Regions from separate parts of the Streptomyces sp. NBC_00376 genome, predicted to be linked through region 2. Evidence: riboswitches for the same ligand, from Rfam matches in the RefSeq annotation. Region 2 holds a riboswitch; the other holds the start of a gene.
The links. A riboswitch is a leader RNA that binds a small molecule or an ion and turns the genes downstream of it on or off. The one in region 2 is predicted to bind cyclic di-AMP.
Positions count from the first base shown of each region.

Region 1 (3,403 bases), 650 kb from region 2:
ACTCCAGGTGCCGGCGGGCGCCCTCCGCCCGCGCGCTCTCCACCGACGTGCCCGGACGGTACTTACCCGTGAGGAAACCGGAGGCCAGCGCGAAGTACGGCACAGCGCCGAGCCCGGCCCGGGCCACCGTGTCCTGGAGCTCGCCCTCGTACGTGTCGCGGGAGACCAGGTTGTAGTGCGGCTGAAGGGCGACGTAACGGGCCAGCCCCTCGCGCTCCGAGAAGTCCAGGGACGCCCGGAGCCGCGCGGGGCCGATGTTGGAGGCGGCGATCTCCCGGACCTTGCCCTCCTTCACCAGCTGGTCCAGGGCGGTGATGATGTCCTCGACCGGCACGGTCTCGTCGTCGAAGTGCGTGTAATAGAGGTCGATGTACTCGGTGCCGAGCCGGCGCAGGGATTCCTCGGCCGCGGCCTTGATGTTGGCGGGCGCGAGCCCCTGGTACCGGGGGTGGGTACTGACCTTCGTGGCGACGACGATGTCGGAGCGGTTGCCGCGCGCGGCAAGCCACTTACCGATGACGGTCTCGGACTCGCCGCCCTCGTTGCCCGGGACCCAGGCGGAGTACCCGTCGGCGGTGTCGACGAAGTTGCCGCCGGCCGCGGCGTACGCGTCCAGCACCGCGAACGACTGCGCCTCGTCGGCGGTCCAGCCGAAGACGTTGCCGCCGAGAGCGAGCGGGAAGACCTGGAGGTCGGAAGGGCCCAGCTTACGAAGAGAAGTCATAAGTGAATCAACGGATTCCGGATGGCTCGCTATTCCGAATCGCTCATGACAGGCCGCCCGCAACCGACCGCCCACAACAGACCGGCAGCCCTGACGTCGGGGGGTGAGCGTCAGGACTGCCGGGGTTCTCAGGGGTTGAGGCCCTTGCCGCGGAGCCAGGCCATCGGGTCGATGCCCGTACCGTCGGCGGTGTGGACCTCCAGGTGGAGGTGGGGTCCCGTCACGTTGCCGGTCGCGCCGACCCGGCCGATGGTGTCACCTGTGCTGACCTTCTGGCCGACGCCGACGCCGATCGAGGACTGGTGGCAGTACCAGATCTCCGTACCGTCCTCCAGCTCCAGCACGGTGCGGTAGCCGTACGAGCCGGCCAGGCCCGCCGACTTGATCGTGCCGCCGTGGACGGCCTTGATCGGGGTGCCGGTCGGAGCGGCGAAGTCGAGGCCGGTGTGGTAGCCGGAGGACCACATCGAACCGGCCTGGCCGTAGGTCGAGGTGATCGTGTACGAGAAGGTCGGGATGGCGTAGCTGGCGGCGAGCTTGGCCAGCCGCAGCGCCTCCGCCTTCTTCTTGGCCTCCTCCTCCGCCTTCTTCTTCTCGGCGGCGGCCTTGGCCTTGGCCTCGTCCTGCTGCTTCTGGGCCTCGGCGGCCGCCTTCTCCGCGGCCTTCTTCTCCTCGGCCGCCTTGGCCTCGGCGTCGGCGGCGTCCTGCTGCTGCTCGGCCTGCTGGAGGATGCGGGCGCGGAGCGCCTCGCCCGCGTCCGTCGCGCCCTGCTCGGCCTCGGCGGTGGTGATGCCGGCGGTGGTGAGCGGGGCGGTGGCGGCCGCGGCCTCGGTCCTGTCCGCCTCGGAATCGTCGGAGAACAGGGCGCCCACGCCGGGAAGGGACTTGGCGTCGGGGAGGTTGTCCGTGATGGCGTCGGGCATGGAGATGGAGACCGGCGGCTTGCTCTGCGCGGAGGCCATGCCGCCCGCGCCGACCGCCGCTATGACACCGACACCCAGCACCGTGGAGCTGCGGGCGAGACCGTTGCGCTGCTTGGCGACGCGGTGCCTGCCGCGCACGGGGCGGACGGACTCCTCGGTGGGGTTCCACTCGTCCCAGCCGCGGTCGGGCTCACTGGTGAACTCACCCGTGAAATTGCCGGTGAAGTCGCCTTCGGGCCCGGTGCCATAGTCGTGATCGAACCGGGACGGGGCCTCGGGGGCAGGCTTGTTGGACGCCACGGGGGCGCACTCCTTTCCTTCCTTCTCGCCTACCGGGTTAGCTGACGGGTTCGGAGCAGGAAGGTCTCCTACGGGCCCCTCTGTCTCTCACGAGACACAGGTGTCCGATTCACCCCATGTAGGTGGTTCCCCGGTTCCCTTGCGGAATTCGGCGCTCGCGCACGGCGCCGCCACTGATGACGGCTGGGACGACCGCGCTGCGTTATCGAACGTTAATAGACACCGGGGCCGTATTCCAAGCTGTTCCCACTGATCGTTCACTTCTTTGGCCTGGACTTTACGGGACACAAGTGGGTGAAATCGGGCGAGTTGACCGACCCTCAGTCACTACCCCGTTTCTGACGTTGCGTCAAACGTTATGCGGAGTGGTGCCTTTCGATCACACACGGTGGCATCGCCCCTCCACGTCACCGTCCCCGCCCATCCCTTACGTCTTTTCGCGTCTCCTCAGCACCGACGATCCGCACGGTCCTTCGCCGGTCCGGCTGCCCCTCGGCCGGGCGTGCGACCGCGAGCAACGCCATGTCGTCGGTCGTCTCGCCGCCCGTGTGCAGGCGCACGTCATCGGTCAGGGCGGACAGCAGCTCCTCGGGCCCCGGGAAGATCCGCCCGCGCAGCCGGGCCGCCGGATCGTAGAAGACCCCCTCGGCATCCCGCGCCTCGGAGAGGCCGTCCGTGTAGAGGAGCAGGGTCGTCCCGGCCGGCAGATCCCACTCGTCCGTGCACTCCGGCCACGTCCCCAGCCCCATCCCGATCGGCAGCGCGGGCACGGAGGGCTTCAGCACCTCCAGCGCCCCGTCCGGATGCAGCAGGATCGGCTCGGGGTGCCCGCGGTTGACGATCCGCACCAGGGGCAACCCGTACGGGATCTCGGCCAGCACGGCGGTGATGAAGCCCTCCAGCACATCGAGCCCGCCCCGCCGCGCCTCCTCCCGCGCCAGCGCCCGCTCCAGCCGCCCCGCCACCGCCTCCAGCGAGGATTCCTGCTCGGCCGCCTCGCGGAACGCCCCGATGACCACCGCCACCGTCTCGACGGCGTCGAGCCCCTTCCCCCGTACGTCACCGACCACCAGCCGCACCCCCTGCGGGGTGTCCGCCACGGCGAACAGGTCACCGCCGACGAACTCGTCCGCCTGCGCCGCCTCGTACCGCGCCGCGACATGCAGTCCGCCGATCCGGTCGGACGGCTGCGGCAGTACCGCGCGCATGGCCGTCTCCGCGATGTACCGAGCGGAGGCCAGCTGCTCGTTGCCGCGCCGCACGACCCCGTTGATCACCACCGCGAGGACCGAGACGGTGGCCAGGGTGAGCAGCTCGATCAACGGCACGGCCTCCGGCAACGAGCTGGTGTACAGCCGCAGCGCGATGACGGCGAGCATCGAGGCGACAGCGATGCGGATGGTGCTGGCCAGCGAGAAGAACGGGGCGGCGATCAGCGGAGCGGCCACGAACAGCG
Region 1 is NZ_CP107960.1:4,155,858-4,159,260, forward strand. Features, by position in the region: gene OG842_RS18750 (aldo/keto reductase) at 1-724, opposite strand, end outside; gene OG842_RS18755 (M23 family metallopeptidase) at 853-1,947, opposite strand; cyclic di-AMP (ydaO/yuaA leader) riboswitch at 1,959-2,111, opposite strand; gene OG842_RS18760 (PP2C family protein-serine/threonine phosphatase) at 2,355-3,403, opposite strand, start outside.
Region 1: it holds a riboswitch for cyclic di-AMP, as region 2 does, so the genes downstream of both, OG842_RS18755 (M23 family metallopeptidase) here and OG842_RS15580 (C40 family peptidase) in region 2, are expected to answer to the same signal.

Region 2 (3,403 bases):
CTTCGCGGCGGTGGGCGGGCTGACGCTCCTCAACATCTTCATCGCCACCCTCTGGGTCTGATCCCGCCCGCGCGGCGCCGCCCCGGCACCGGGGCGGCGCGGTGCGATTCGCTACGCGGGCCGCACGCTGCCGTAGATCGGCATGTAGTAGATCGACTCCTCGCGCACGTTCGCCCCGGGCTTCGGCGCGTGGATCATCATCCCGTCGCCCTTGTAGATGCCGACGTGGCTGATGTCGTCGTAGAAGAAGACGAGGTCCCCCGGCCGCAGGTCCGCCGTGGCGACCCGGGTGCCGATCTCGACCTGGTCCCACGTGGTGCGCGGGATGTCGACCCCCGCCGCCTTCCACGCGGCCTGGGTGAGCCCGGAGCAGTCGTACGACGCCGGGCCCGTCGCGCCCCAGACGTACGGCTTGCCGATCTGGGCCCTGGCGAAGGCGAGCACCTGCTCCGCCTTGGTGGTGGCGCCGCTGTCCGAGCCGGTTCCGGTGCCCGTCCCGGTACCGCTGCCGCTCCCCGACTCCTTCGCGGCCTCCTCGGCCTTGCGGTCCGCCTCGGCCTGCTGCTTCGCCAGCTCCTGGGCCTTGCGCTCGGCCTCCGCCTCCTTCTTGCGCTCGATCTCCGCGAGCCGCGCCTTCTCCTCGGCGGTGAGCTTCGACAGCAGCGTGCGCGCCTCGCCCAGCTTCGTCCGGACGTCCTGCTTGCTGGTGCGCAGCGTGGCCTGCGTCGTCGTCAGCGTCTCCAGGCTCCGCACCGCCTCGGCGCGCTTCTTGGCCGCCTTGGCCTGCTGCGCACGGAAGTCCGTGATCGCCTTCTGCTGCCGGCTGGTCATCCGGTCCATCAGCTGGCTCTGGTCGAAGTACGACTGCGGGTCGTCGGCCAGGAAGAACGTGGCGCTCGGCGCTATGGAACCGTTGCGGTACTGCGCGGCCGCGTAGGTGCCGAGCGTCCTGCGGGCGTCGTTGAGCTTGTCGGCGCGCTTCGCGACGTCGTCCAGCAGGGCGTCGACCTTGGCGCGCTGGGCGGCGGAGGCTTCCTTCGCCTGGTTGTACTGCTGGGTCGCGGTGCCCGCCTGCCGGTAGAGGTCGTCGACCTTCTTCTGGACGTCCTCGACACTGGGCTTCGGATCGGGCGCGGCCACCGCGCTCTGCGTGGAGAGCAGGGTCACGGACGCCAGGGCCGCCGTGGTGAGACCGATGGCCGGTGCGGAGGTGCGCACCCGGGTGCGCGGCTTGCGATGGGATGCCAAGGCCGGCATCTCCTTCCGTGGACCGCCTACCGGGTTAGCTGTCGGGTTCGGGCGGAACGGAAGGCTGCCCTACGGTCCGAGTGGGGGATAAGGACCGATTCACCCCGGTACTGCGTATGGGTCCCCGGTTCCGAACTCCCGTGGGGGCAGCCCGGATTCGGCGGAGGCGCCCGCTCGGCGTGGTTCGCCTCAAGGGGGTACGGGCCGCCCGGTCGAGCACGCTAGCCAACCCGTGGTGCTGCTGGGAAGGTTGATGTTCGATATGCCCGATACATTTTCGTGACCTTGCCGCGACGGGTGGCGGAGGTCCGGGATTCCTCACGTGGAGTGGGTGATCGGTCCCGCTGCGTGTCCGACGTGTGTCCGCCGTGCCGTGTGCGGTTGGTCATGCGGCCTCCGGGTGTCGGTGCGGCGGCCTAGACTCGACAAGCGATGAGCAGCCTCTTTGACGACAGCTTCCTGGCCGGCCTCCAGCACTCGGAGGAAGAGCCCCCGCCGCCCCCCGAGGACTCCGCACCCGAAGCGGTGCCGGAGGACCTCTTCGCGGGCGTGTTCGACGGGCCCCCGCCGCCCAGGGACGCCTACTACCGCGACGGCGCGCACCGCCCCGTCATCGACTCGGCGGCGCTCCTCGACGGGCTGAACACCGAGCAGCGCGCCGCCGTCGTCCACGCGGGCTCCCCGCTGCTCATCGTCGCCGGGGCCGGCTCGGGCAAGACCCGGGTGCTGACCCACCGGATCGCCCACCTCCTCGCGGAGCGCGGGGTGCACCCCGGCCAGATCCTGGCGATCACCTTCACCAACAAGGCCGCCGGCGAGATGAAGGAGCGCGTCGAGCAGCTCGTCGGACCGCGCGCCAACGCGATGTGGGTCATGACCTTCCACAGCGCGTGCGTACGCATCCTGCGCCGCGAGTCGAAGCGGCTCGGCTTCACGTCGTCGTTCTCGATCTACGACGCCGCCGACTCCAAGCGGCTGATGGCCCTGGTCTGCCGCGATCTCGACCTGGACCCGAAGCGCTTCCCGCCGAAGTCGTTCACCGCCAAGGTCTCCAACCTGAAGAACGAGCTGATCGACGAGGAGACCTTCGCCGGCCAGGCCGCGGACGGCTTCGAGAAGACCCTCGCCCAGGCCTACGCGATGTACCAGTCCCGGCTGCGCGAGGCCAACGCGCTCGACTTCGACGACATCATCATGACGACGGTCCACCTGCTCCAGGCGTTCCCGGACGTCGCCGAGCACTACCGCCGCCGCTTCCGGCACGTCCTGGTCGACGAGTACCAGGACACCAACCACGCCCAGTACACCCTCGTACGCGAGCTGGTCGGCCCGGCGGGCGAGGGCGACGCCCCGGCCGAGCTGTGCGTCGTGGGTGACGCGGACCAGTCGATCTACGCCTTCCGCGGCGCGACCATCCGCAACATCCTCCAGTTCGAGGAGGACTACCCGAACGCGACGACGATCCTCCTGGAGCAGAACTACCGCTCCACGCAGACGATCCTGTCCGCCGCCAACGCGGTCATCGAGCGCAACGAGAGCCGCCGCCCCAAGAACCTCTGGACCAACGCCGGCACGGGCGCCCGGATCACCGGCTACGTCGCCGACACCGAGCACGACGAGGCGCAGTTCGTCGCCGACGAGATCGACCGGCTCACCGACGCCGGCGACGCCAAGGCCGGTGACGTCGCGATCTTCTACCGTACGAACGCGCAGTCCCGCGTCTTCGAAGAGATCTTCATCCGCGTCGGCCTGCCCTACAAGGTCGTCGGCGGCGTGCGCTTCTACGAGCGCAAGGAGGTCCGGGACATCCTGGCCTACCTGCGCGTCCTCGCCAATCCGGAGGACACCGTCCCGCTGCGCCGCATCCTCAACGTGCCCAAGCGCGGCATCGGCGAGCGCGCCGAGGCCATGATCGACGCGCTGTCGATGCGCGAGAAGATCACCTTCCCGCAGGCGCTGCGCCGGGTCGACGAGGCGTACGGCATGGCGGCCCGGTCGGCCAACGCCGTCAAGCGGTTCAACACGCTGATGGAGGAGTTGCGCACGATCGTCGAGTCGGGCGCGGGCCCCGCGGTGGTCCTGGAGGCCGTCCTGGAGCGCACGGGCTATCTCGCCGAGCTCCAGGCGTCCACCGACCCGCAGGACGAGACCCGGA
Region 2 is NZ_CP107960.1:3,505,019-3,508,421, reverse strand. Features, by position in the region: gene OG842_RS15585 (hypothetical protein) at 1-61, shown strand, start outside; gene OG842_RS15580 (C40 family peptidase) at 112-1,257, opposite strand; cyclic di-AMP (ydaO/yuaA leader) riboswitch at 1,256-1,421, opposite strand; gene pcrA (DNA helicase PcrA) at 1,681-3,403, shown strand, end outside.